2 regions of the Vibrio sp. CCUG 15886 genome follow, and region 2 is predicted to be linked to the other one. Evidence: predicted binding sites of a transcription regulator. Region 2 holds the regulator's gene; the other holds the start of a gene.
The links. The regulator PurR, encoded in region 2, represses purine synthesis genes. The targets are predictions, from matches to a motif close to TNANGNAAACGTTTNCNTNA.
Positions count from the first base shown of each region.

Region 1 (15,090 bases), on a different contig from region 2:
TAGAGACATCCAGGCTAACACCAACCTGAGAACGGTTTAAGATGTGCCCTAAATCCGCAATTAAGCCATCGGAGATATCGATCGCCGCCGAGGCTAATCCGACCAACGCTTGCCCTGCTAAAATCCGCGGCATACTCATATAGTGCGCTTTTTCTAGCGCTTGTGCGGCTGGGCGAGTACGCAAGTTGCTATCGAGAATCACATCCAATCCCGCCTTTGCATCGCCTAGCGTCCCCGTAACAAACACATAGTCGCCCGGTTTGGCACCACTGCGCGTGATCGCTTTCCCTTCAGGGACAAACCCTTGCACCGTCATGGTCAAACTCAGTGGACCTTTCGTCGTGTCACCACCAATGAGCTGTATGCCGAAGTAATCCGCCAGCTTAAAAAAACCATCACAAAAGGGAGCCAACCAGGCTTCGTCGGCTTGCGGCATAGTCAAAGCAAATGAGACCCACGCAGGGGTTGCGCCCATGGCAGCCAAATCGCTGATGTTTGACGCTAACGCCTTATGCGCCACCCAAGCGGGATCGGCATCGGCTAAGAAATGAGTGCCACATACTAGGGTATCGGTGCTAATGGCAATTTGCACGTTGCTTGGTGGCTTAACTAGCGCGCAGTCGTCGCCAGCGGCTAGGTGGACATCTTTACGTTGTGCCTGACGGCCAACGAAGTATTTTTCAATCAGATTAAACTCGCCTGACATCAAAATCCTTTCCTTTGTTATAAAAAAGGCCAGCATTGTGCTGACCTTTTCGTTATTCAGTGACGCTTATTTTTTGCGTACGTGCGGTGCGGCTTTATCAAGCACACCGTTAACAAACTTGTGACTGTCTTCAGCGGCAAAAACTTTAGCCAGTTCAATCGCTTCGTTAATCACAACTTTGTAAGGTACGTCTTCACGGCGAGTCATTTCGTACATCGCCAAACGTAACAACGCCAGTTCCATCATATCCAAATCTTGCATTGGACGAGAAACGTAAGGGCGAATCTTACTATCCAGTTCGGTGTGGCTTAGAACAACACCGGTCAACAAGTCGCGGAAGTATGCTACGTCAGTCTCCGGAGCTGCTAGTGCAGGCTCAGCAGCACGATGCTCTTCTTCATCATACTTTTCGCCAGCCAAAAACTGAGCTTCGATAGTGGCAACATTTTCTTTAGTAATTTGCCATGAATAGATTGCTTGTAAAGCGAATTGACGTGCGTTACGACGTGCGGCTGGTTTCACACTGGCCCCCATTAGGAATCAATTTCAGAAAGAACGTTTATCATCTCAAGTGCGCTCAGTGCAGCTTCTGCACCTTTGTTACCAGCCTTGGTTCCTGCGCGTTCAATAGCTTGATCGATAGTATCAACGGTCAAAACACCAAACGCCACTGGAATGCTAAATTCAAGAGACACTTGTGCGAGACCTTTATTCATTTCACTACAAACATAGTCAAAGTGTGGTGTACCACCACGGATCACTGAGCCAAGAGATACAATCGCGTCGAACTTACCTGTTTTTGCTACGCGCTGAGCCACTAGAGGTAGTTCAACAGCACCAGGACAACGTACAACGGTGATGTTGTCTTCACTGACTTGACCGTGACGCTTCAAAGTGTCGATGGCACCAGACAATAGACTTTCGTTAATAAAACTGTTGAAACGAGAAATAACGATAGCAATTTTTGCGTTTGGCGCAGGGAAGCCACCCTCGATCACTTTCATAAGCCTTCCTTTAACTATGTTCATCAAGTGAGAATCGCCGGATTCTAGCACAATTTTGTGAGCAATATCTAATGGTATTTCGCCACGAAATACTGCCTTACAGCGAAGAGATAAGTCGAATTAGGGGAGAAAAATAAACGCAGCGTTATTTTCGCTGCGTTTATTAGAAGCGGTGTTATTCACACACATACTCAACAACGTTCAGACCAAAACCGCCAAGGGCATGGTATTTCTTGTTGCTAGAAGAAAGTAGACGCATGTCGTGCACACCTAAGTCTGCAAGGATTTGCGAGCCAACACCAACACGACGTGAAGTGCCCTGCTTCTTCGCCAATTTAGGTGCCTCTTCTTTGTCTTGAGCTTCAAACATTTTGACGCGATGGATCAGCAGCTCAGGTGACTCTTCATTACCCAGAATCACCAGAACGCCCCCTTCTTGGCCAATACGCTTCATCGCTTTATCAAGCGTCCAACTGCGCTCAGCATTGCGATCGCTGCGCAGTAAATCGGTAAAGGTGTCTTGTAAATGAACACGAACCAGTGGTGTTTGATCACCCATCGTACCTTTACGCAAAGCAAAGTGAATTTGATTATCAATGGTGTCGCGGTAGGTCACGAGATCAAACTCACCAAACTCTGTGGGTAGCTTGCACTCAGCAACGCGCTCAATCGTGGTTTCCGTGTTGTTTCGATACTCAATCAAATCGGCAATGGTGCCGAGTTTGAGACCATGTTGCTCAGCAAACACTTCCAAATCAGGGCGACGCGCCATAGTGCCATCGTCATTCAGAATTTCAACGATAACGGAAGCTGGTTCAAAACCCGCCAAACGAGCAAGGTCGCAGCCCGCCTCGGTATGACCCGCGCGAGTCAATACGCCGCCATTTTGCGCGGCTAATGGAAAAATGTGCCCCGGTTGCACCAAGTCTGCTGCTTTAGCTTCTTTTGCGACTGCCGCTTGCACGGTACGAGCACGATCCGCTGCTGAAATACCTGTTGTCACGCCTTCCGCCGCTTCGATGGAAACAGTGAAGTTGGTGGTGTATTGCGCGTTGTTATCTTGCACCATTGGTGGTAATCCAAGACGCTGGCAACGCTCTTTGGTCATGGTCAAACAGATCAAACCGCGACCATATTTGGCCATAAAATTGATGGCTTCTGGCGTAATGTGCTCCGCCGCCATAATCAAATCACCTTCGTTTTCACGGTCTTCATCGTCCATTAGGATGACCATTTTGCCCAAACGAATGTCTTCAATGATCTCTTGGGGTGTACTGATTGGCATAGCGATATTTCCTGTCAATTTAAGCGCTAAAACGCTGATAGACACTAGTCTGATTCATCGTTACCGAGTGTCAACCTGTGGGCTAACATTCTGTGAACTAAGCAAAACCATTCTGTTGCAAGAATTCCATGGTGATGCGGGATTCATTATTGGATTGTGCTTGTTGACCAAGTAGCAAACGTTCCATGTAGCGAGCAAGAACATCCACTTCCAAGTTAACTTTGCGCCCCACTTGGAAATCATTAATCGTGGTTTCGTCCCCCGTATGAGGAACGATGGTGAGTTTAAACGCATTCTTGCGTAGATCATTCACGGTCAAACTGATCCCATCAACGGTGATTGAGCCTTTTTCCGCAACGTATTTACTCAAGCTCTCAGGCATTGCGACCCAAAACTCGATAGCACGACCAACCTGATTACGCTCAACAATTTCACCAACGCCATCCACATGGCCAGAAACAATATGCCCGCCAAAACGGGTGGTAGGCAGCATCGCTTTCTCGAGATTGACCTTGTCACCCACTTGATAATTGGCAAAGCCCGTTTTCTTTAAAGACTCTAACGAGAGATCGGCACTGTAATGACGGTCTGAAAAATCAATCACCGTCAGGCAAACACCATTCGTGGCAATACTGTCGCCCAACTTAACGTCCGACATATCGAGCTTGCCTGTGTTAACCGTTACGGTAATGTCTTCCCCTCTCGGGGTAATCGCAGCCAATGTTCCAACTGCTTCGATAATTCCTGTGAACATATCAACTTTCTTTTGCTTTGATGTGCGCAATGATGCGGATATCCGGCCCAACCATTCGCACATCTTTAATGTCTAAATCGATCACGTGTGACATGGCTTGCAAACCCAGCGCACCAATCAATCCACGTCCATCGCTGCCCATCAGTTTGGGGGCGAGGTAAACAATCAGTTCGTCCACCAACTGGTGTTTTATCAGTCCAGCGGCCAGCGTTGCTCCCGCTTCAACCCAAAGATGATTAATTGACTGTGTTTGACTCAGTTGCGCGAACAGTTGGGGCAAATCGGTCTGTCCGTGCTCATCCAAAGGTGCAGGGAGATCGCCTTTAGGACCAACAATGAGTCGCTCACCCTCGGTTTGGTAAAGTTTTAGCTCCGGCGAAAGCTCGGCTTGTCTGTCTAACACAACACGAGTGGGTTGGCGCAGCTGTTCTTGCGGTAAAGCGCGTTGCACAGATGAAGGTAACTCGGACCAACGAACATTAAGAGACGCATTGTCAGCGAGCACCGTTTTACTGGTGGACAAAATCGCCCCTGATTGCGCCCGAAAACGTTGCACATCTCGGCGAGCTTGTGATGAGGTGATCCACTGACTCTTGCCATTGGCCAACGCCGTTTGACCGTCGAGGGACGCGGCCATTTTGAGTTGAACAAACGGCATGCCCGTTTTCATTCGTTTAATAAAAGCAGGATTCAGTGCTTCTGCTTCTGCTTGAAGTAGGCCCACCGATACCTCGATCCCTGCCTCTCGCAACATGGCAAAACCTCTCCCCGCGACTTGGGGGTTTGGGTCTTCCATGGCACACACCACTCGGCTTACCCCAGCTTTAATTAAGCCTTCTGCACACGGGGGCGTTCGACCATAGTGTGAACAAGGCTCTAGCGTGACATAAGCGGTCGCACCTTTGGCTTTGTCACCAGCCATGCGCATCGCGTGCACTTCCGCATGAGGCTCGCCAGCGCGAAAGTGAAAACCTTCTCCGACAATTTCGCCGTCGCGCAGTAAGACACAACCAACATTAGGATTAGGTGCGGTGGTATAGAGGCCGCGTTTCGCCAAAGCAATGGCGCGCAGCATCATTTGTCTATCGATTGCAGTAAATTCCGACATGGTGAACCGTTACCTTGCGTTAATCTTCCAATCTGGCGATTTCCTCACCAAATTCACGAATATCTTCAAAACTACGGTATACGGAAGCAAAGCGAATATAGGCCACTTTGTCTAAATGTTTGAGCTGTTCCATCACCAAGTTACCGATCATTTTGCTCGGTACTTCACGCTCGCCAGTGGCACGTAATTTGGATTTGATCATGCTGATCGCCAGTTCAATCGCATCGGCACTGACAGGGCGCTTCTCTAAAGCACGCTGAATACCACCAACCATCTTGTCTTCATTAAACGGCTCACGGTTGCCATTGGATTTGATCACCTTTGGCATTAACAGCTCCGCGGTTTCAAACGTGGTAAAACGCTCGTTACACGCGAGGCACTGACGACGGCGACGTACTTGATGACCATCGGCCACCAAACGTGAATCAATTACTTTGGTGTCATTTTCTGAACAGAAAGGACAATGCATATCACCTCCCAATGATGCATAGATCCATCTGCACGCTATTGCTAATATCCGTGGTAATACAGAGAATCACGGCGGCAAAGCAGGTGCAGAACTTGCGGCTAGTTTAGCGGAATTGCTAGGCCGAATAAAACAAAAAGGGGCGTGATGCCCCTTTTTCAAAACGGTTTAGACCGGATATGTTAACTCAAACTCGATTACGCTTACGCGCGTGAAAGGTAATTCGCCTTGCCAACCCATTTGTAACTGGTTAACTCTTCTAATCCCATTGGACCACGTGCGTGCAATTTCTGAGTAGACACCGCCACTTCTGCGCCCAAACCAAATTGTGCGCCATCGGTAAAGCGTGTCGATGCGTTGACATACACCGCCGCAGAGCCCGCCGAGTTGATAAACAACTCAGCATTTTGCAGATGGTTAGTCATGATGGCATCAGAGTGACTCGCATTATGTTCACGCATGTGGTCGATCGCTTCTTGCACATCCGCAACCACTTTAACTCCCAGCGTGTAACTCAACCATTCGGTATCAAAATCACCATCACTCGCATCACGCACCTGTTCAGCTTTAGTCATGTACGCTTTGGCTTTTGGCTCAACAACAAAAGTCACTTTGCCATTGAGTTTTGCCACCAGCATCGGAAGAAACTGCTCTGCGATACGCTCATGAACAAGTAAGGTATCCAGCGCATTACAAGCGGAAGGACGCTGAGCTTTTGCATTCTCCACCACATCCACGCTTTTCGCGAGATCAGCCGTTTCATCAACAAAAATATGGCTGATACCGAAACCACCAATGATCACAGGGATGGTGCTGTTCTCTTTACACATTTTGTGCAGCCCCGCGCCACCACGAGGGATGATCATGTCAACGTAATCGTCCAGTTTCAGTAATTGAGTGACCAGCTCGCGATCCGGTTTTTCAATGTACTGCACGGAGGCCGCAGGCAGGCCAGCTTTCGCTAACGCCGATTGAATCACCTTCACCAACTCCATGTTGGAGAAGAAGGTCTCTTTTCCGCCACGTAGGATGCTCGCATTGCCGGTTTTTAGGCACAATGCCGCGATGTCGATGGTGACATTTGGGCGTGCTTCGTAAATCACACCAACCACGCCAAGCGGCACACGACGGCGTGACAACTGCATGCCATTTTCTAACACTTTACTGTCGATTTCGCTACCGACCGGATCCGTAAGGCTGATCACGTTACGTACATCGTTGGCGATGCCATTCAAGCGAGATTCATTCAAAAGTAAACGATCCAGCATCGCTTCGCTCAAACCCGCTTGTCGACCGAGTTCAATATCTTTGTTGTTTGCCGCCAAAATATCCGCCGCATTCGCTTCAAGTTCATCTGCAATGATGGCCAATGCTTTGTTCTTTTGTGCCGTAGAAGCGGTGGCAAGCTGAAAAGCCGCATCTTTTGCCGCTTTGCCTAATGTGATTAAATCCACTTTGTTGTCCTCTTTGATTCTGGTGAGCGACTATTCTTGAATGACAACCATGTCGTCACGGTGAATCACTTCTGAACCATAGTCATAGCCCAGAATCGAAATAATGTCTTTGCTGTGCTTACCGGCAATTTTCGCCATATCTTGGTTGGAATAACTCGCAATACCTCGCGCAACCAAATGGCCTTGTGCATCCGTTACACGAACCACTTCGCCACGAGAAAACTCGCCAAGTACTTTGGTCACCCCTTTCGCCAACAAACTGCTGCCTTTTTCGACCACGGCTTTCACCGCACCTTGGTCAATCACAATATCACCAGAGGCCGCAGGGCCAGCGAGAATCCAACGCTTACGATTTTCCAACGCTTCTTCACAAGGCAAGAAACGAGTTCCTTGAGGGGCTGGGCTCAACGCATCAAAAATGACATTTTGACCACGGCCTGCCGCAATGATGACTTCAATGCCAGCACGACGCGCAATGTCCGCAGCTTGGAGCTTAGTTGCCATTCCACCAGTACCTAGTGTTGTACCGCTGCCACCAGCAATTTTACGCAAAGTATCGTCAATGACTTTAACTTCTTTGATCAGCTCAGCATTGGGATCTTTACGCGGATCGGCGGTATACAAGCCTTTTTGGTCTGTCAGCAACAGTAGTTTATCTGCACCACATAAAATGCCCACCAACGCAGAGAGGTTGTCGTTGTCACCCACTTTGATTTCGCTCGTGGCGACGGCGTCATTTTCATTAACGACAGGGATAATGCCGTTATCCACTAACGCGTTAATCGTATCTCGAGCATTGAGAAAACGTTCGCGATCTTCGAGATCCGCTCGAGTGAGCAACATTTGGCCAATTTTGATGCCATACAGTGCAAATAACGATTCCCAAGTTTGAATCAACTGACTTTGCCCAACCGCAGCAAGCAACTGTTTGCTTGCCATCGCATTGGGCAGCGCGGGGTAACCTAAGTGCTCACGTCCAGCGGCAATCGCGCCTGACGAGACGACCACCACAGAGTGGCCTTGTTTTTTTAACTCTGCACATTGGCGCGCAAGCTCAACCATATGAGCGCGATCTAACGCTAATGTGCCACCGGTCAATACACTGGTTCCAAGCTTCACAACGATAGTTTTTGGTTGAGAAGCTACGACGCTTTGTTGATTCGTTGTCATGATGTCTTCTGAAATGAAACACAAAAATAGAGAAGATGTTTTAACAATCAAATGAAGAATTCACAAGCAGAAAAGGTGCGAAAATCGCACCTTTTTGATTTAGGTAGTTCCAAGAGGATGAAATCAGACAAATTCCACAGACTGTTCGTGATACGCCACGCTTAGCTGAAAATTTTCTTCCAAGGTTTTGACTAATTTGAGGTGAAAACAGTTCTGAGTTTTATTCACTTCTTCAAGTGCATTTTTAGGAATAGCCAAATCGAGCCAGTTCCCTTCAACATCATATTTTCCAATATGATAGTTTGCTGTAAAGCCTCCCTCAGTCGCTTCCAGCTCCATCCACCAGCCCCAAAACTCGCGCAACTCTGGTGATTTTCGATCATCAATACAAACAGACAAGCAATCAAAGTAGTAAAGCCCTTCCTTAGATTGAGGGTCTCTCAAGTAAGGCCCCATCGCTCGCAATTTTGCCAATAAACGATTGTGGGTAGGGTTGTTCGTCACTTCTGACATGTGAATCTCCATTTTCTTCAATGTTAAGAATGACAATAATTTTTATTTATCATGAGCTTAAATTTTCAGGCTCATATATCACTCTTGACTAAATTAGGAGATTTGTCACCTTAAGAGTTCATCTTCCAGCCACTTTATCGCTAAATCGAGGGATTGCTCATATCCTTGTGTAATTGTTTTGGAACTGATTTTCTTCGCTTTTCCATAAGTGCTAAAAAACGCAACCATCTGATTATCCGAATATGGCGAGACCGGATCCCCTTCTAAGCTCATCGCCAAGATAGGCACCTTGGTTTTACGACTGCTCAAAAAGCCTTGTACTTTCAGTGACCACGCGGCCATTTGCCCCGATAAGCTGTAAATATCCACCACACTCTTACCTAAACGCGAGGCTAAGACATCGAGATACATCTTCGGCATTTGCTGCAATTTCTGTGGGGAGGCAAAAATATCATGAATAGGTGCGCCTAAGATGACGCACGCTTTGATCTTTTCTTGCTCAAGAAACGAGAGCCTCACCATGGCGTTACCGCCAAAACGAAAGCCGATCAAACCCACTCGATGATGATCGACATAAGGAATAGAGAAAAGCTCGTTCAACACCGCTTGGTGAAGTCGACTGTAATCCTCCGTTAATGGGTATTTTGAGCTGTACCCCACCGATGGCATGTCTACTGTCAACATGGCAATATCGTGCTTGGCAAGGTGATCTCGAAATAGACGCCACATGTCTGTTTGCAAGCTGTCTAATCCCGCACTCACAATAACCACAGGATGCGGTTTGTCGGTATTGGTCAGATGCAAATGCGCGGTGATCTTCCCTTTCTCAAATGGGATCTCGAGCTGCTTGATGATGTATTTGCTTTTTTTCGCGGCTTCAAGATAAGCGCTGTTGGCCAATACCTGGGCTTGAATGGCCAAATTATCGCTCTTGAGGTGTGGGTAACCTGCGATGCTGTAACACAAGGATGCGGAGAAGAGCGCTTCCGATGCTGCTTCATTCGTCATCTCACCGGCACGCTTTTGATGCTCCATACCGAGCCTCGTCCATTCATAAGCCCAGTTACCACTGTGATATCCCATCACCGTATCGAGCCATTGCTCATCAGTGCGTGAATGTTTGGAAGACGCAATACGAGCCAATACTTGTTCTTGCTCAATAGGATCAACACCTTGCCACACCCATTGCAAGCGACGAAGGTTGCGATACCAAGAAAAACCATTCTTCTCTTTAATTTCATCAAGTAAGGATTGGCTGGTCGGCATGTATTGAGTCAATGCCGAGGTTTCTTTGGCTTGCTTATGTTTGACAAATAGCGTTTCTGACAGGTTTTTGCTGACTTCTTCTGACATATTCGGGCTCAGAGTGACATTCCAAAAGACTAAAAAACAAATACGGCTCAGTGGCTTAATACTCTTTCCATGCAAGAGTGTATGCGCCTAAAAGCCAAATCAGTATAACAGTATAAAAAAAATGACCCGTAAAAGGGTCATTCTCTCAACAAAATCAGGATTTACTTCTGCTTTCGGTTTACTGGTTCAGCGTAAGCCAATGCCATATCCCATGGCTGCTCAATCCAAGTATCTTGAGCGATGTCGACGACATAATCATCCAACAACTCTTTACCAGAAGGTTTTGCACACACCGCAATCAGTTTCGCTTTAGGGTACATTTCACGCAGTTTACGCGCGGTGTCACCGCTATCGACTAGATCTTCAACGATTAGGTAGCCTTCGCCGTCACCTTCCGGTGCTTTCAGTACAGTCATATCACGTTGATGATCATGGTCATAGCTGGAAATACAGATGGTGTCGACATAGCGAATACCTAGCTCACGAGCCAGAATAGCCCCAGGAACCAAACCACCACGGCTCACTGCCCAAATGCCTTTCCATTGGTCTGCTGGCATCTGTTTTTCAGCAAGTTGACGGCAGTAAGTTTGCATGGCGTCCCAGGTAATAACGAATTTGTTGCTCATTGTAATAACCTAATTATTTGAAAAATCTATTGTCCCAAACAGACAACAGGCTCTCATAAAGATGAGAGCCCGAAACGTAACAGAAAGTTTGGGTATCGAGCTGCGCAAACGATTATTCTACCGGAACGCAACTCTAAAAGCTATTTAAGCCACCAGATACTTGATGATAAAAATAGCCGACATAATCCAGACGCTGAGTGAAACATCACGCCCTTTTCCGCTGAACAATTTAATGGCAGCGTACGCGATGAAACCTAAAGAAATCCCTTCTGCAATCGAGAAAGTCAGTGGCATCAGCAAGCATGTTACAACAACAGGAGCCGCCTCGGTTAAGTCGCGCCAATCAATGCTGACCAATCCAGAAAGCATCAAAATTGCCACGTAGAACAGGGCACCCGCTGTTGCGTACGCCGGAATCATGCCTGCCAGTGGTGAGAAGAACAGTGCCAATAGGAATAGCACACCCACGACAACCGCAGTTAAACCGGTACGGCCACCAGCTGCCACACCAGAGACACTTTCGATGTAAGACGTTGTGTTTGATGTCCCTAGTAGCGCACCTACAGAAGTCGCTGTTGAGTCAGCAAGCAGTGCTTTGTTCAAACGTGGCAGTTTGCCATCTTTCTCAATCAGGTTCGCTTTGGTTGCAACACCCACGAGCGTACCCGCTGTGTCGAACAGGTCAACGAACAAGAAAGCAAACACCACTGAAATCATGCCTACTTCAAATACCGCAGAGAAGTCCAGTTGCATGAACGTAGGCGCAATACTTGGTGGGGTTGACATCACACCCGCCCATTGGACATCACCAAACACCAAACCAAGTGCTGTCACTGCCAAGATCGCAATCATTACTGCCCCTTTCACACCACGGTGAACCAGTGCAATAGTCAAAAAGAAACCAAAAGCCGCCAGAGCTGGTGCGAGAGAAGTGATATCGCCAAGAGAAACAAACGTCGCAGGATTATCAACAACAATGCCTGCATTTTTCAGTGCAATGAACGCAAGGAACAAGCCGATACCCGCTGAGATCCCCGTTCTCAAAGAGAGCGGAATCGAGTTGATGATCCACTCACGAATTTTGAAGATGCTCAACAGGATAAAAAGCACACCCGACACAAATACGGCCGCCAATGCGACTTGCCAGGTGTATCCCATTCCCAGAACAACCGCGTAGGTAAAGAAGGCATTTAAGCCCATACCTGGCGCCTGTGCGATTGGGTAGTTGGCAAGTAGACCCATGATGAAACAGCCAATTGCTGCGGCAAGACAGGTAGCAACAAACACGGCACCACGGTCCATTCCCGCATCAGCTAGAATCGCTGGGTTAACAAAAATGATGTAAGCCATCGTCAAGAAGGTAGTAATACCTGCAATGATCTCAGTGCGCACATTTGTGCCATGTTCGCTGAGTTTAAATAGCCTTTCGAGCATGATCGAGTCCTGTAAAGGTAAAAAGTAAACGGTTGCGTAATCGATTGGCTGCAGATTATAAAGTTATCAAATAACAAATTCCAGATAGATTTTTCACTCTAATAAAGATTTCTCGCTGGATTATGAAACCAATTCAGCAAGAAAAATTAGCCGCTATTATTTTTCCTTTAAGAAACAACCAGAAAAAACAGGGGCTTTAGAAGATAAACTGAAGAATAAATCGACAATGTCGTAAACTTACACGGAATAACGAGGGAAAATTGCAGAGTTTACATGTAAGAAATGCGGCGGATTCGATTGGTTTCGGAAGTGAGGTCTGTTCTCGTATCACTAATATTGAGAAAACAAAAAAACGCCACTCAATTTGAGTGGCGGTAGAATCATGTCAGTTCGATTACTGAAAGAAAATTCCAATTTAGGGGTGAACAAATCGTTCGGGGGTCACATGCACTTGGTTAGCGTACGTTACTTGTAACCAAAGCTTGTTGGGTATGCAAAGTTGCTGGTGTAAACAGAGTTGTTTGTCCAAAACATTGCAGATGCTAAACCTTTCATAACTATCACCTTATTAAATCAATTAAACACGTTTGATTTCTCGGTTCCTTGGAGGCGATAAACGGACTCATCCTTTGAGCATTTTTTCTTCGCTTTAGAAGTTGGTTACAAATATACCACCAAGAAATTTTATTACAATACTTTTAGTGATTAAAATCACATAAATTTCATTTAATGATCTATATCAAGTTAATTTGGTAATTAAATTACAGAATTATCAAGCTCAAAATAGGTTAAGTTACAGAGCATAACCAACCAATTGAGTAAGCGCTGACAGCGATGTTCACATTCTGTGACAGTGCACTTGTAAACAGCCTGTGACTGGCACTACTCGGCTCTGCTTGCAAGTGATATCCTTGCTCACAACTTATTATCTGCTGAACCCACAACCATCTAATCTACTGGGCTAACAGCAGTGCCATCATCCGGCAAACCTAGAAAAAGGAGTCATCTGTGTCTGAGTTCCATTCTGAAATCAGTACCTTATCACCTGCTCCACTTTGGCAGTTTTTTGATAAGATTTGTTCTATCCCACACCCATCAAAGCATGAAGAAGCCCTTGCTCAGTACATCGTCAACTGGGCGACAGAGCAAGGTCTAGACGTCCGTCGCGATCCAACCGGCAATGTGTTTATTAAAAAGCCTGCGACACCAGGCATGGAAAACAAAAAGGGTGTTGTTCTTCAAGCGCACATCGACATGGTGCCTCAGAAAAACGAAGACACTCAACACGACTTCACCACCGATCCTATTCGTCCATACATTGACGGTGAGTGGGTAACCGCAGAAGGTACGACGCTCGGTGCGGATAATGGAATTGGCATGGCTTCCTGCCTTGCGGTGTTGGCCTCAACAGAGATCAAGCATGGTCCAATTGAAGTACTGCTAACCATTGATGAAGAAGCGGGCATGACGGGTGCTTTTGGTTTGGAAGCGGGTTGGCTAGAAGGCGACATTCTTCTTAATACCGATTCTGAGCAAGAGGGTGAAGTCTACATGGGCTGCGCAGGCGGTATCGACGGCGCGATGACGTTTGATATTCAACGCGAAGCGGTTCCTGCGGGCTTTATTACTCGTCAGTTAACGCTAAAAGGCTTAAAAGGCGGTCACTCAGGTTGTGACATCCACACTGGCCGCGGTAACGCAAACAAACTGATGGCACGTTTCCTTGCTGGCCATGCACAAGAATTGGATCTGCGTTTAGTAGAGTTCCGCGGTGGTAGCCTGCGTAATGCGATTCCTCGTGAAGCATTCGTCAAAGTGGCGCTGCCTGCAGAAAACCAAGATAAGCTTGCTCAACTGTTTGACTACTACACTGAACTTCTCAAAACCGAACTCGGTAAAGTGGAAACCAATATTGTCACGTTTAACCAAGCGGTCGATGTAGAAGTGGGTGTATTGACGAATGCTGATCAACAACGCTTTGTCGCTGCATTAAATGCTTGTCCAAACGGTGTCATTCGCATGAGCGATGAGATTGAAGGTGTGGTTGAAACGTCGCTTAACGTGGGTGTTATCACCACTGAAGAGAACAAAATCACCGTATTGTGCTTGATCCGTTCACTGATCGACTCAGGTCGCAGCCAAGTGGAAAGCATGCTGACATCAGTAGCGGAACTGGCAGGTGCACACATCGTGTTCTCTGGCGCTTACCCAGGTTGGAAACCGGATGCTGATTCTGAAATCATGGCGATCTTCCGTGATATGTACGAAGGCATTTACGGTCACAAACCGAACATCATGGTCATTCACGCGGGCCTAGAATGCGGCCTATTCAAGAAACCTTACCCTGACATGGACATGGTGTCATTTGGCCCAACGATTAAATTCCCGCACTCTCCAGATGAAAAAGTGAAGATTGACACGGTACAACTCTACTGGGATCAAATGGTGGCGTTACTGGAAGCGATTCCTGAAAAGGCGTAACACGATAAAAACAAAGGGCGCGAAACTCGCGCCCTTTCTGTCTCGTTCACTATCGATTAAGCACGATTTTGTGCGTAAGCCGCTAGCTCATCCATTGAAGTTTGTGCAACCACTTCACCATCAATGTAATAAGTCACGAAATCACCTTCACGTACACCGGTCAATGTCGCTTTTTCACCATTGTTGTAGGTGATGTCCATTTGAACGGTATTTTCGTCGATCTGCTGCATCATACCTTGCTCAATGATACGGTTATTCGTTAACGGCGCAATCGGTGCAGTTGTTAGCGACTTATCTAGTTGGTGGTTCACATCAATGTAAGTGTCCATCTTAGTGTCAAAGATGTGTGGCTTGCCGTTTAGAGGGTTTTTGCCCGTCCAGAATTCCAGTGAGTTAAACACAATGTAGTCTGCTGCAATCGCCACACCGTATACTGGCGCCAACAACATGTTTAGACCACCACGAGCATAACGGTTGTCTACAGCTTTCAGGTTGAAGCCCATAACATAACCCGTTACTGCATTGCTACCTACACAGCCAGACAATGCCATTGCTGCTACAGATAATGCCACGACTTTAGTGATCGTCTTTTTCATATTTACCTCGAATGTAATTTGGAGAACAGGAATTGGGGGCGCATATTAGCGCAGATAAAAACCATCCTCAAAGTAGGAAAATTCTGTGTTGCTAAAGCGATCTCAAAATTAAGACTCTTTACATAACAAGGTCATATGCC
Region 1 covers NZ_JAQQBT010000006.1:52,528-67,617, forward strand. The annotation lists gene thiL (thiamine-phosphate kinase) at 1-706, opposite strand, end outside; gene nusB (transcription antitermination factor NusB) at 773-1,240, opposite strand; gene ribH (6,7-dimethyl-8-ribityllumazine synthase) at 1,240-1,710, opposite strand; gene ribBA (bifunctional 3,4-dihydroxy-2-butanone-4-phosphate synthase/GTP cyclohydrolase II) at 1,886-2,995, opposite strand; gene PQQ36_RS13280 (riboflavin synthase) at 3,093-3,749, opposite strand; gene ribD (bifunctional diaminohydroxyphosphoribosylaminopyrimidine deaminase/5-amino-6-(5-phosphoribosylamino)uracil reductase RibD) at 3,751-4,857, opposite strand; gene nrdR (transcriptional regulator NrdR) at 4,877-5,326, opposite strand; gene PQQ36_RS13295 (glutamate-5-semialdehyde dehydrogenase) at 5,527-6,795, opposite strand; gene proB (glutamate 5-kinase) at 6,808-7,947, opposite strand; gene crl (sigma factor-binding protein Crl) at 8,071-8,460, opposite strand; gene frsA (esterase FrsA) at 8,566-9,813, opposite strand; gene tet(34) (oxytetracycline resistance phosphoribosyltransferase domain-containing protein Tet(34)) at 9,975-10,439, opposite strand; gene PQQ36_RS13320 (NCS2 family permease) at 10,584-11,873, opposite strand; gene PQQ36_RS13325 (aminoacyl-histidine dipeptidase) at 12,882-14,354, shown strand; gene PQQ36_RS13330 (DUF3332 domain-containing protein) at 14,411-14,950, opposite strand.
Region 1: a site for PurR is predicted at 11,894-11,913, ahead of PQQ36_RS13320 (NCS2 family permease). Genes of this name have one in related genera too.

Region 2 (15,090 bases):
ACCAAAACCTACGTTTTATGGAGCTGTCTGAACCAGAACAAGTGTGTATCTTTGGTTCGGATCATATTTACAAGATGGACATTAAGCAGATGCTTAGTTTCCACAAAGAGAAACAGGCCGCATTAACCGTTTCTGCTTTAAGAATGCCATTATCAGAAGCGTCGCAGTTTGGTGTGATTGAAGTCGATGCAGAAGGGCGTATGGTGGGCTTTGAAGAGAAGCCTAAAGCGCCAAAATCGATTCCGGGTGATCCAGACTTTGCCTTGGTTTCAATGGGTAACTATATCTTTGAAGCGGATGTATTGTTTGCCGAGCTGATCGAAGATGCGGACAATGAAAATTCATCTCACGATTTTGGTAAGGATATTATTCCAAAAATGTTCCCACGTGGTGATGTGTTTGTTTATGACTTTAGTCTGAACCGCATTTCTGGAGAAAAAGAGCAAGTCTATTGGCGTGATGTCGGCACGATAGATGCGTACTGGCAGGCGCATATGGATCTGCTGAAGAAAGATGCACCTTTCTCGCTATACAACCGCAAATGGCCGCTGCACACCTATCAGCCTCCGTTGCCTCCAGCGACGTTTACCGACTCAGATAACGGGCGTGTACAGATTATTGATAGCCTAGTCTGCAATGGCAGCTACGTACGTGGTTCACGTATCGAAAAGTCTGTGCTAGGTTTCCGTAGTAATATCGCATCAGCCTGCGATATTAGCGAGTCTATTTTATTGGGTGATGTCAAAGTTGGGGAAGGCTGCGTGTTACGCCGTGTTATTGTTGACAAGGACGTAGATATCGCGCCTGGAACGCAAATTGGTGTGAATTTGCAGGAAGATAAGAAAATCTTCCATGTCTCTGATGACGGTATCGTTGTTATTCCAAAAGGAGCAAGAGTTGGCTACTAACCCTTTGTCGATTCTGTTTGTAGCATCGGAAGTCGAAGGTTTGATCAAAAGTGGTGGCTTGGCGGATGTTGCCAAGGCACTGCCTGAAGCTTTAGTGAACCTTCAGCATGATGCGAGAATTGCCATTCCGGCTTATACCGCAATTCCAGATGTGTGTGATGATGAAGTCATCCTCGATACACATCTAGAAACCTGGCCACATACTCATTATCAAGTCAAAAAACGTTTCTTAGGTGACAATCCTGTCTACTTAATTGCGTGTGGGCATTATTTTGACCGTCCGTCGATGTACGCTGAGAATAATCAGGCGTATACCGATAACGGTGAGCGCTTTGCTTTTTTTAGTGCTGCTTGTTTGGATATGTTACCAAAGATTGGTTTCCAGCCTGACATCGTGCATGCCAATGATTGGCATACAGGCTTAGTGCCATTTTTGCTTAAGCACCGTTACGGTCAAGATCCGTTTTTTGCACAAACAAAGAGTATTTTGTCTATCCATAATGCGGTCTTTAAAGGTGTCTTTCACTATGATGAGATGCAATGTTTGCCTGAATTTCATTGCCGAAATGTACCCGATGCTGCTGTCAGCTCTACGCATATGACGATGCTGAAAGCTGGGGTTATGAATGCGGATAAAATCAACGCAGTGAGCCCAACTTATGCAGAGGAACTGAAAACTGAACTTGGCAGTCACGGAATGGCTTGGGAGTTTCAGCAACGCGCGGGTGATCTCGTCGGGATTCTAAACGGCTGCGATTATTCTGCATGGCATCCAGATACTGACAGCTATTTACCCATCAACTACAAAGCAACTAAGCAGAGCATGGTGAGAGGGAAAAATGGCTGTAAACGTGCGCTTCAAGAGCAAGTCGGCCTACCTATAAAGGACGTCGCTATGTTTGGTATGGTGTGTCGCTTGACGCATCAGAAAGGGGTGCATTACCTATTGCCAGTATTAACTGAGTTCCTGAAGTTGGATGTTCAGTTGGTTTTGGTTGGGACCGGTGATCCGTTGCTTGCTGCGCAATTACGTGATGTTGCAGCACAGTTTGGTGAAAAGTTTGTCTTTGTTGAAGCTTATAACAATCAACTCGCACACTTAGTTGAAGCTGCATCCGATTTCTTTTTAATGCCTTCAGAGTTTGAGCCTTGTGGCTTAAACCAAATCTATAGCATGGCGTATGGCTCCTTGCCGATCGTGAGAGGCGTTGGGGGTCTAAAAGACAGTGTATGTGATTACGATGTGAATCCAGAGACTGCGACAGGATTTGTGTTCTATGAGCCCACAGCGCAAGCGTTGTTGATTACCATGCAAAGAGCGTTGTTACTGTATGCACAGAACCTAACAGAGCTTCGACGAGTTCAGCTGTACGCGATGGAACGAGATTTTTGCTGGAGCAAGGCAGCAGAGCAATATGTGGAGTTGTATCGTTCTGCGCTAAAATAGAGTAAAAGTTCTGAAATATGAATGGAAAGGCACTGATTATGGTGCCTTTTTACGTTTTTTAACCGAACTCAAATAGAATTTGAATTGATATGTGGTAGGATTCTTGCCTCCCATTCTTACTATGGTGATTCATTAACTATCCTTGTGGCTGAAGTCCCCATTTCGATTGGATTGTTCTTTGATACATCACCATTGCAAGTGGGTCAGCTATACTGTTTAAACCTTTTAGTTTTCTCTTTTTTTGGCGTTGTTTTATGGCTCAAGCGTTACTATTTCACAAAACTTATCTCCATCCTACCAGCCAAGAGTGGGTGGTTTTTGTGCATGGTGCGGGTGGCAGTTCGTCCATCTGGTTTAAGCAAATTAAAGCGTACAAGCAGCATTTCAATTTGTTATTGGTTGACTTACGTGGGCACGGTAAATCCAATCAACTATTAAAAGAGTTGATCAGTAACCGCTATACCTTTGGGGCGGTGACGCAAGATATCCTTAAGGTGCTTGATCATCTTAAAATTCACTCCGCACATTTCGTTGGGATGTCTCTAGGGACGATCATTGTCCGAAATCTAGCGGAACTGGCGGGGGAAAGGGTTAAATCCATGGTGCTTGGTGGTGCGGTAACGCGTCTCGATGCGCGCTCTCGTATCTTGGTCTCTCTAGGTAACTTTGGCAAGCATGTGCTGCCCTATATGTGGTTGTACAAGCTGTTTGCCTACATTGTGATGCCGCAAAAAAATCAGCAGGAATCACGTCATCTCTTTATCCGTGAAGCGAAGAAGCTGTGTCAAAAAGAGTTTAAGCGCTGGTTTATACTCGCGGCAGAGGTCAATCCATTGATGCGTTATTTCAAAGAGCGTGAATTGCCAATCCCAACGCTATATTTGATGGGAGAGCGTGATTATATGTTTATTAAACCCGTCAAAGAGATGGTTGCGGCTCACACCCAGAGTGAGTTGCTAGAGATAAAAAACTGTGGCCATGTGTGCAATGTGGAAAAGCCCGACGAGTTTAACCAGCATTCGATCGATTTTATCCAACGCCAAATCTAATAAAACAAGAGGAAGGCTAGTGCCTTCCTCTGTCAATTGTGCTCATTACTCAAGCACTTGCCCACAATACCAGCAAGCTCCAAATTGACCTTCTATTTCTTCTCCGCACTGTGGGCATTGCCAATTTTGATGTGCTACTTGCTGCTCACGATAGCTGTCTAATATCGCTTTAGCAAAATCGACTTTCTCAGGTTCTAATAGCCAAATGTATGGATTGGTATCCTCAGTTGCTGGTAACTCACCTCTCAAGCCAAATAAACCCTCACCTCGAACCTCACATTGTACCGCTTCATTCATCAGTAACTGGCACACGATATGCGCTTCTATAGGAGTGTTGGCGGTGAATATCTTCATAAGTGAATTCCTTTTATGAAGAGAGTTGAGGTCTAAATTTACTCATGATCCATTTTACAGCGATAGGAAAGACACCCAGTAACGCAAATGAGGCTAATACTGTTGGTGAAAGTATCCCCGACAACGAGTTGATGTCGGCCAATTGTGTCCCCGCATTTAGGTAAACAGCCGTGCCAGGTAGCATGCCGATCTGGCTAGTAAGATAGTAACGACCAATGGAAATTGGTGTTAAACCCATCAGCAAGTTAATAAGGAAAAATGGGAAGACTGGGATCAGGCGTAACGAAAATAGATAAAAGGCGCCATCCTTTTCAACGCCTTGGTTGATCGCGCTAAGTTTGTCTCCAAAACGTGCCTGCACCCAATCTTTTAGTAGGTAGCGACTACTCAAAAATGCGATGGTTGCTCCAATGGTGCTGGCAAATGAGACAAGCAGTAGGCTATACCAAAAACCAAACAGAGCAGCGCCCAATAGTGTGACGACGGTTGCTCCTGGTACTGAAAAGGCGGTAAGACCAACGTAAATGACAAAATAGCTTATTGAAGCAAACAGAAAGTTTTCTTCAATAAAACTGTTCAGGGCAAGTTGTTGTGCTTTAGCGTTGTCGAGTGTGAGGTATTGACTAAAATTAACCGCCAATAAAATAATGGTCGCGATAAGCAAGATTCCGAATACGAGTTTTTTGTTCATTCAATTTTTCTCCAGATAGCTTGGTTATCAGACCTGATTGAGACAGAAAATCTTTCAAACGATATAAAAAAACCACATCATTTTGATGTGGTTTTAATCTATAAGAAATAATAAACGTGCTTGTCTACAAAGACAATTTATTCACTAATTCGTCTCGACGTTGCTGAGGAATCACACTCCAGTGCGTACCATTGATGGCTCCCTCTAACGCCCAAAGCAGCTCTAAGCTCACGGCACCACTGTGGGTGTTTTTAATCGCTTCGTATGCACGAACCGCGCCTTGAGACTCCAACTGCTCGACTGTTTCTATTCCCGCCTTTTTAAGCATTCGTTCGGTGGCTAAACGCAGGTTAGGCAGGTCTTTTAATCGTTCAGGTTTTGCTGTTGCTTGCTGTTGTTTATCGTTATTAGCACTGGCCAATGCACGTTTGGCTACGTTGAGTAGTGCATTTTGGTCTTGCCATAGCGCGTCTGAAATCGCGTAGTACTTAGTGACAACAGGGAAACCACGCTTAGTATAAACGTATGGTTTGAGTCCTTGCTTTTCAAAAAGTAATGTTGATTTTTGATCTGCGCGAATATGAAGCTGGTCTTTCACCACAAGTGCGAACATGGTCTCATCTGCAAAAAGGCCGAATCCGCCAAACATTGAGCGAGATTTTATCGCACCAAGTTGCTCAAAAAGCTTCATTGAATCTTTGAGTATCGGTTTATCCATGATGTGTTATCTCGGTGTAATTACTATTACGCCACCAAATCAGGTCCGAGAGATTAGCAAACCAATGCAAATACAATGTCATTAATGGGTAAACTTGTTGTTATGCATTTTTGCCATCGGTAACCCCGCTACCTACCAAAAAACGTCTGGTTTAGGCCGGAGGCTTTGCGTCCCACTTTTTCAAATGGTTTGCCCTGTGCGTGACTCTAGAAGGATACGATTTCTATTGAAGTAACATCACATTTTCAAATAAAAAATGTGACATTGGTTCAGATAATAGTTGCAGTTAAGTGAATGAATGCTCGATTTTAAGAACTTAACAGAATTTGACTTAACAAATCACTTACTAAGAATGAAAAAAAAGCATCCAGATTTGGATGCTTTAGAATATTAGTCTTAACTAATTGATTTTTTTGACGGTATCACGAACCACTAACTCGGGATGCATTTCAAACACGCGTTTGTCATGCTCTTTGTCCTTAATGCGTTCGAGAAGGATCTCAAATGCATTTTTACCAACACGGCGTTTTGGCTGGTGGATGGTTGTTAGCGGTGGTGAGAAGTATTCCGCCAACTCAATATTATCGTAGCCGATAACAGAGATGTCTTCAGGAATGCGAAGGCCTAACTGCTGAAGGCGGCTCATCAAACCCAGTGCCATGGTGTCGTTGAAGCAGAAGACCGCAGTTGGGCGATCTTGCCATGACGCGATCTTGTCAGCAGCCATCACAGCCGTGTCACATTCAAAGTTTCCTTCAAGGATCCACTCGTTGTTAACGGTAATATTGGCTTCCTTCATCGCACGTTTAAAGCCTTGGATGCGCTCTTGGCACGCGGCTTTTTCAAAGTGGCCACTCAAACACGCGATTTTTGTATGGCCGTTATCAATCAGGTACTTAGTGGCCAAGTAGCCACCTTCTTCTGAGTTATCGATAATTTTATCGGCTTGTGAGCTGATTGGACCCCAGTCCATAATCACTTTAGGAATATCTGCATGCTTATCAAGCATTTCTCGGAGCTCTTCGGTGAGGTCAGAACACATCACCAAAATGCCATCTACGCGCTTTTCCGCAAGCATACGAATGTAGTCACGTTGCTTCTCGTAGATACCGCCCGTATTACAAAGAATTAGCGTATAGCCTTGGCGGTAACAGTAGCTTTCTACGCCATCAATTACTTCAGAAAAGAACAAATTGGTCGACTGTGTGACCAGCATACCAATAGTACGAGTGGTGTTGCACTTTAGGCTACGCGCTACTGCGCTCGGTGCGTAGTTGAGCTCGTCAACCGCTTTCATGACTTTTTCTTGAGTGGCTTCTGCAACAAAACGCGTTTTGTTGATTACGTGCGACACTGTGGTCGTGGATACTCCAGCGAGACGCGCGACATCTTTAATTGTGGCCATAGGTATTGTCCTGTCTAAGGTTGCATTTTGAATCTACGATTCTTTGTTGCAACACAGTTTGCTACCTTTCTCCGAATTCGCTTTGTAAGGAAGACACACTAGAAAAGCAGCAGCTTAGCTTTAAATAAACACAAAAACCGCTGTATTTCAGCGGTTTGCATTAAAATCATATTTTATCGATTGCGGTCTCAATTTTAGACCGAGACGGCAAGAGTGGCAACCTACTCAAACGGCGAATAGTGTATCCGCGTTCACACTTTAGTGGTTAAAGTGTAACCGAGTGTTTGCTCTATTGATAAGGGCGTAATTATTATCCAACTAAATAGTCGCTGTCCAGCATACAAAACGCAACAAGTAGTTTTATTGCACTGTTATAGAAACCAAACTCATCATATTCTGCTGCTCGTTGAGAGAAGCTAGGTAACCAAGAGAGCAACATTTCTTGAATAAATGCGTTTTGCTCAATGAAGGCTTCTTCCATGTGGCGATCTTGTTCAAGCTCATTTGAGCGAATGATAAGGTTGCCAAGAAAGTCGAGCATGATAGCTAAGTGATCGGCCGGTTCATTCAGTTGTTGATTGACCTGCACACCATGTTTTTTCAGCCAAGTGTCCATTTTTTGTGCTGGTTCGCCATTGAGTAGGCCATCTTTTGTTAGATAAATAGATGCGTATGGAAGTGCGCCGTGTTTTGCGGTTTTCAAAAATAGGTCACAAAAATCTGCCGCTAATTCCAATTGCGCATCTTGACGGTCAACAAGACGATTGAGTGCATCGACGAAGGCGTTAACGGATGGTCTCAGTGCATCGTTTTCAGCCAATCCAGTTAAAAACGCTCTAATTTCCATGCTTTGATATTTATCGAGCTCTTCCTGTGTCAGCTCTTTGGCAAATAAGCTCGAAAGCCACCAATATATTTCCGCACGTTTTTCATTAAAGGCTTTTATCTCTTGCATCATTTATCGCTCCTAAATCAATCTCCTATAAGTGTAACCAAAAAAAATGAATAACAATAACGCCTATTGTTAAGAAAAATATAAATATATTTGAGCTTGTTAATGGCTTGATATTAAGCTTGTTTTGAATCAATAAAAATCAAGATACTTGCATTTCAAACGAAGTATGACTAGAAATGTTACTAGTTATGAATAGAATATCTGCCCGTGTAGACAGAAATGACATGAAGTGGTGTAAATGAGCTATCACGTATTAGTCGTAGAAGATGATGTAGTGACTCGCAGTAAACTTGCGGGTTATTTTCAAAAAGAAGGTTACACAGTAAGTGAAGCGGAAAGTGGTGCCGAGATGCGTCATATTTTGCAAAATAGCTGCGTTGATTTGGTGATGTTAGACATTAACTTACCAGGTGAAGACGGCTTGATGCTGACCCGTGAACTACGCAGCCAATCGGACATTGGCATTATTTTGGTAACCGGACGCACGGATAGCATAGATAAAATTGTTGGTTTGGAGATGGGGGCAGACGACTACGTCACCAAACCATTTGAGTTACGTGAACTGCTGGTTCGAGTGAAAAACTTGTTGTGGCGGATTTCGCTTGCGCGCAGTGGTGGTTCAAAACATCAAGACGCGGAAAACGAAGACCATATTGTCCGTTTTGGTGACTGGACCTTCGATATTCATCGTCGAGCGTTGAGCCACAATGGTGAGCCAGTGAAGTTGACCAAGGCAGAATATGAGCTGCTGGTGGCGCTTTCGTCTTACCCAAATCAGGTACTAAGCCGTGAACGCATTCTCAACATGATCAGCCATCGTGTTGACGCGCCAAACGACAGAACGATTGATGTTTTGATTCGTCGCATGAGAGCAAAAATGGAGTTTGATCCTAAGAACCCACAAATTTTTGTGACCGTACACGGTGAAGGCTACATGTTTGCAGGCGACTAGGCGTGGCTTAGAAAGCCAAAATTAACAAACAAAAAAAGAGCGGATTAAGCTCTTTTTTTGTTTCTGCAGATCATGATTCATCATTTTGATGCGCGATTCTCTGCCATGATTTGTTCGTCAGTAAGAAGCAAATCTCGCATGCCTTGCCATAGCTGGCCGAGGGTTTCGTACCAGTAGCGCTCAGTTTGCTCGAGGTAGATGGCTTTAGGGGCATATCTATCCCAGGCTTGAGAGATGTTCTTTTGCGCAAGGTAGTTTGTTGGCGCAGGTAACGGTGTTATGCCAGCGTCATGAAACTCTTTCATTGCACGTGCCATGTGACTGGCAGAAGTAACCAAAACCAGCTGTTTCTGACGCACAAATGCCGCTGCTTGTCTCGCCTCTTCCCAAGTATCTTTGGCATCTTCAAGAAGAATAATGTCTGATTTCGCGACACCCAAAGCCAAAGCCACGTTTGCCATCATGCGCGCATGGCTGGTTTCTGAGCCGCCCGCATAGCCAGACAGAATCAACTTTGAGCCCGGATACATCTTTAAAATACGAATCCCTTCCGTCAAACGCATCAACGAAGCACGGCTTAACTCAGACGTAGGGGGGATTTGATCATCCACCACATGGCCATTGCCCAATACCATGACGTAATCGACGGTTTGTACTTCGGGTAGAAATACAGAGTATTGCCTTTCTAATGGCATTAATAACTTGCTGGCAACGGGTTGGAAAGAAACCAAGAATATCCCCAAAAAGGAGAATAATATGATGAAACACCCCGTTTTTTGTCTGGTGCTAAACATAATCAGCATCAGACCAGCTAAGCCTATTAAAAGTAGTGCTGGCAAAGGCATTAACAGTGCCGAGAGCACTTTTTTCAGCTCAAACATACAGAAATAGTCCGAAAAAACATCACTTGATAATAAAAATAAGAGAATGCCTCTTTATATCTGCTTTCCTTATGACAGAATAGCAGCACGATTAGATATGATAACTCAAGCTGCTGTGAACCAAGACCGTAATTTCGACGATATTGCCCACAAATTTGCAAAAAATATTTACGGGTCAGACAAAGGCGAGATTCGCCAAGTGATTGTTTGGGAAGATCTTCAACAATTGTTAGCCACCTTTGGCGAGGCCAAACAGCCTCTAACCGTATTGGATGCGGGGGGCGGGTTGGCACAAATGTCACAAAAGCTTGCCAAACTCGGACATCACATTGCCTTATGTGATCTATCTTCTGAAATGCTGCAATTAGCAGAGCAGGATATTGCAAAAAATGGCTTGCTTGAGCAGTATCGGCTGATCCATTCTCCGGTACAGAAGATTGGTGAGCACCTAGCAGAGCCCGTCGATGTGGTGATGTTTCATGCCGTGATGGAATGGTTGGCGGATCCAAAATCCGCGTTGGAAACGGTATTAGAACAAGTCGCACCGGGTGGCGCCGCGTCTATTATGTTCTACAACCACCATGGCTTGGTTTATAAGAATGTGGTTTGTGGCAATATCCCACATATTCTTGAGGGTATGCCTCATCGCAAGCGCTTTAAGCTGCAACCGCAAAAAGGCCTAGAACCTCAATCTGTTTATCAGTGGATTGAAGACGCAGGTTTTGAAATTTATGGAAAATCCGGTATTCGCTGTTTCAGTGATTATATAGGGAACAGACAGAATATGGGTGATTACCAGTATGAGGATGTGCTCGAGTTGGAACGACGTCTGTGTCGCCAAGAGCCTTACCTCTCGCTGGGCCGATACATTCATGTGTGGGCTAAGAAGAAAGATAAACAGGAATAACAATGAGTGAGACAACTCTCAATGCTGCAGAGCAACCAATCGATGAATTGGTTAGTTGGGTTAAGCAGCACGATTTCTCATTGAACCTGACCACCGAGCGATTGGCGTTTCTCATCGCCATCGCTGTATTAAGTAACGAAAGGTTTGATGAAGAGTTGGGTGAAGGTGAGCTGCATGATGCGTTTACTATCGTCACTCGACTGTTTGAAGAAACGGGTGAAGCCTCAGCGTTTCGCGCCAACAACGCCATCAATGAGTTGGTTAAGCAGCGCCTGATCAGCCGCTTTACCAGCGAAATGACGGAAGGTGCCAGTATCTACCGTCTTTCGCCGTTGGCGATCGGCATTACCGACTACTATGTCCGTCATCGAGAATTCTCCAAGCTTAGATTATCGATTCAACTCTCCATGGTGGCTGGCGAAATGGCGAAAGCCATTGAAGCGGCCAAGCAAGGCGGGACGGCAGGGCATTGGAAGAAAAATGTCTATGCGGTGCTGAAATATTCTGTGGGTGAGATTTTTGATCAAATCGATCTCAACCAACGCGTGATGGATGAGCAACAACAATCGGTTAAACAGCAAATTGCCGATCTGCTGAACAAAGATTGGCGTGAAGCGATCAACAACTGTGAGTCACTGCTTTCAGAAACCTCGAACACGCTCAAAGAGCTGCAAGATACACTACAAGCGGCAGGGGATGAGCTGCAAACTCAGATCTTGGATATTCAAGAGTTGGTCTATGGGGATGAAGAACTCGAGTTTATCGAAGAAACTCTGTTTGGGTTGCAGATGAAGCTCGATCGCATCACCAGCTGGGGTCAACAAGCCATCGATCTGTGGATCGGTTACGACCGCCATGTTCACAAATTTATCCGTACCGCGATTGATATGGATAAAAACCGAATCTTCAGTACTCGTCTACGCCAATCGGTCAAAGATTACTTCGACATGCCATGGTATCTCACTTACGCAGATGCGGAACGTTTGAGCGATTTGCGTGATGAAGCCTTAGTGCTGCGTGACGATGAAGTGACCGGACAAGTGCCACTTGAAGTGGAATATGAAGAGTTTCAACAAGTCAATGATGAGCTTGCCGAGCGTATCGGCGAGATGTTGCGTCTCCATAAAGATAACGGCAAGCCGATCGATCTCGGCATTGTTCTCAAAGATTATCTCGCGCAGCACCCTCGCACTCATCATTTCGATTTAGCTCGTATCGTTATCGACCAAGCGGTGCGCATGGGTTATTCCGAATCGGATTACCAAGCGATTCAGCCAGATTGGCAGGCAATTAACGACTACGGCGCAAAGGTACAAGCAAATGTCATCGACCGATATTAATGAATACATGCCAGAAAATCTGGCCAAAGCGATTTGCAACCCGCTGTTTCCAGCATTGGATAGCATGCTACGTGCAGGTCGTCACATCTCGAGTGAAGATTTAGATAACCACGCACTGCTGTCGGATTACGAAGTTGAGCTGTCGGCTTTTTATCAACGTTACAACACCGAATTGGTGAAAGCGCCAGAAGGTTTCTTTTACCTTCGTCCGCGTTCAACCTCATTGATTGCCCGCAGTGTGCTCTCTGAGCTGGACATGTTGGTGGGTAAGGTGCTCTGTTTCCTTTACTTGAGCCCAGAGCGTTTGGCGCATGAAGGTATTTTTACCAATCAAGAGTTGTATGAAGAGCTGATCGCACTGACTGATGAAAAGAAACTGATGAAATTGGTGACCAACCGTGCGTCGGGGTCTGATCTCGACCGTGAAAAGTTGTTCGAAAAAGTACGCACCTCATTAAGACGTTTACGCCGTTTAGGTATGATCATCAATGTGGGAGACAGCGGCAAATTCAGTATCAGTGAAGCGGTGTTTCGTTTTGGTGCGGATGTGCGCGCGGGAGATGATCTTCGCGAAGCGCAATTGCGTTTGATCCGCGATGGTGAAGCGGTGGTTCACACTCAAGAGCCGACTCAGGCAAGCCTACTGGCTGACGAAGAAGAACAGGATTATAACGAGCAAGCTGAATTAGAAGGTGAAGCATGATTGAAAGAGGTAAATATCAATCGCTGACCATGGTCAACTGGAACGGCTTTTTTGCTCGTACCTTTGATATTGATGGATTGGTCACCACCCTGTCAGGGGGCAATGGTGCAGGTAAATCAACCACGATGGCAGCGTTCATTACCGCGTTGATTCCAGACCAAAGTTTGCTGCATTTCCGTAACACAACCGAAGCGGGCAGCAGCCAAGCCTCTCGCGATAAAGGTTTGTACGGTAAGCTACAACCGGGTGCCTGTTACGCGGCATTGGATGTGGTGAACTCACGCAATCAACGCTTACTGTTTGCGGTGAAGCTACAGCAAGTGGCGGGCCGTGACAAAAAAGTGGACATCAAGCCGTTTGTGATTCAAGGCTTGCCAAGTCATGTGAAGCCAACGGATGTGCTGATTGAATCCGTCTCGGCCACTCAGGCGCGCGTTCGTCAAATCAACGAAGTGAAAGAGAGCGTTGCTCAGTATGAGGGCGTTCAGTTTAAGAGCTTCTCTTCGATTGTCGATTACCATGCACAGATGTTTGAGTTTGGCGTTATTCCGAAGAAATTACGCAACTCGAGCGACCGTTCTAAGTTCTACCGCCTGATTGAAGCTTCATTGTATGGCGGTATCTCGAGTGCAATTACTCGTTCGCTGCGTGACTACCTGTTGCCACAAAATGGTGGGGTGAAGAAAGCGTTCCAAGATATGGAATCGGCACTGCGTGAAAACCGTATGACGCTGGAAGCGATCAAAACGACGCAAGCTGACCGCGATCTTTTCAAGCATTTGATCACGGAATCCACCAATTATGTGGCGGCAGACTATATGCGTCACGCCAATGAGCGTCACAAGAAGTTAGAGCAAAGTTTGTCACTGCGCTCTGAGCTCTTTAGCTCACGCGAGACACTGATTGAGCAAAACCGCTTACTGAACCAAGTTCAGCAAGAGTTGGAAATGCTGATTGAATCAGAATCGGCATTGGAGCAAGACTACCAAGGCGCTTCTGACCATTTGCAGTTGGTGCAAAATGCTTTACGTCAGCAAGAGAAAATCGAGCGTTACCAAGAAGATCTTGAAGAGCTGAATGAGCGTCTTGAAGAGCAATCCATGGTCGTGGAAGAAGCGCAAGAGCGCGTCTTAATGGCCGAAGAGCAGTCTACCGTCGCAGAAAACGAAGTAGACAGCTTGAAAACGCAGTTGGCCGATTACCAACAGGCGTTGGATGTGCAGCAGACTCGCGCGCTGCAATATCAACAGGCAGTTCAAGCGCTAGAAAAGGCCAAAGTGCTTTTGTCTGACAGCACGTTAACCGCTGAATCTGCGCAAGCCTTGGTGGCGCAGTTAACCCAAAGCGAAGCAGAGCAGACCCAAGCCTTGTTGGCGCTAAAGCACAAATTGGATATGTCCTCCGCGGCCGCACAACAGTTTGAAAATGCGCTGAAATTAGTGCACAGCATTGCTGGTCAAGTTGAACGTGCAGAGGCTTCTCGCCATGCGAAAGCGGCTATTCAACAAGCGCGTTCCGCGCAGCAAGTGGTGCAAAACGAAAACCAATGGCGCGCGCAGCATCGTGACTTAGAACGTAGCTTGAATCAGCAAAACCAAGCGCAAGCCTTGGTCGCGGAATACCAAAAAGCACACCAAGTTACGCTTGATGATGAAGTGATGTTTGAGCAAGAGCGTGAACGTCATCATGCTCAACTTGACTTTCTTGAGATTGCGTTGGAAGAGAATCGCGAATTGCGTAGCGAGCAGCGCCGTCAGGAGCAAGATTTACAAAGTGACATCACGCAGCTTCAGGCGATCGCGCCAAAATGGATTGCGGCCAATGATGCACTGGAAAAACTGCGTGAGCAAAGTGGCGCAGAGCTGGCGGATAGCCAATCGGTGATGTCACAAATGCAGCAAGTTCTTGAGCAAGAGAAACAGCTTTCTCAAGCCAAAGACAAGCTGGCAGAGCGTCGCAGCCAACTGGAAAGTGAAATTGAACGTCTGGCCTCTCCTGGTGGTTCTAATGACCCACGTTTGAAAGGTTTAGCGGATACGCTAGGCGGTGTCTTGCTTTCTGAGATCTATGACGACATCACCATTGACGATGCGCCTTACTTCAGTGCGATGTACGGCCCTGCACGTCATGCGATTGTGGTGTCCGATTTGTCGGGCATCGAAGAAAAACTGGTGGAACTGGATGACTGCCCTGAGGATCTTTACATCATTGAAGGCGATGTGGATGCCTTTGATGACAGCTCAATCAAAGTGGAAGAGCTAGAGGGCGCAGTGTGCGTGCGTTTGAACGATCGTCAAATGCGTTACTCTCGCTTCCCTGTGATCCCGCTGTTTGGTCGCGCAGCACGTGAACAACGTCTAGAGCTGCTGCGTAGCGAGCGCGAAGAAGTCGTTGAAAAGCACGCGAAAGCGGCATTTGACGCGCAGAAAATGCAGCGTCTATTCCAAGCGTTTAACCAGTTTGTGGCGGAGCACATTCAAGTGGCCTTTGCCGCGGATCCTGAGCAAGCACTTGTGATTGCGCGCGATAAGCGTAACCAACTGACGCGCACTTTGGCTGAGTTGGAAGCGAAAGAGCAGCAGATGCGCAGCCAAATCCAAAACAGTAAGCAAGCGCTTACCATGCTGGATAAATTGGCACCGATGATGGCGGTGATCAGCGATGACACCATCGGAGAGCGCTTCGCGGAACTGGAAGAGAAAATTGCTCAGTTGGTCGATGCGAAGCAGTTCTTAAACGCACACGCCAAAGCGGTTGAGCAGTTAGAAAGCCAATTAGCG
Region 2 covers NZ_JAQQBT010000003.1:29,106-44,195, forward strand. The annotation lists gene glgC (glucose-1-phosphate adenylyltransferase) at 1-908, shown strand, start outside; gene glgA (glycogen synthase GlgA) at 898-2,355, shown strand; gene PQQ36_RS08725 (alpha/beta fold hydrolase) at 2,610-3,404, shown strand; gene PQQ36_RS08730 (putative signal transducing protein) at 3,450-3,758, opposite strand; gene PQQ36_RS08735 (TVP38/TMEM64 family protein) at 3,772-4,449, opposite strand; gene PQQ36_RS08740 (TfoX/Sxy family DNA transformation protein) at 4,574-5,167, opposite strand; cyclic di-GMP riboswitch class I at 5,283-5,371, opposite strand; gene purR (HTH-type transcriptional repressor PurR) at 5,568-6,572, opposite strand; gene torD (molecular chaperone TorD) at 6,883-7,530, opposite strand; gene torR (two-component system response regulator TorR) at 7,766-8,479, shown strand; gene elyC (envelope biogenesis factor ElyC) at 8,560-9,360, opposite strand; gene cmoM (tRNA uridine 5-oxyacetic acid(34) methyltransferase CmoM) at 9,458-10,267, shown strand; gene mukF (chromosome partition protein MukF) at 10,270-11,607, shown strand; gene mukE (chromosome partition protein MukE) at 11,588-12,310, shown strand; gene mukB (chromosome partition protein MukB) at 12,307-15,090, shown strand, end outside.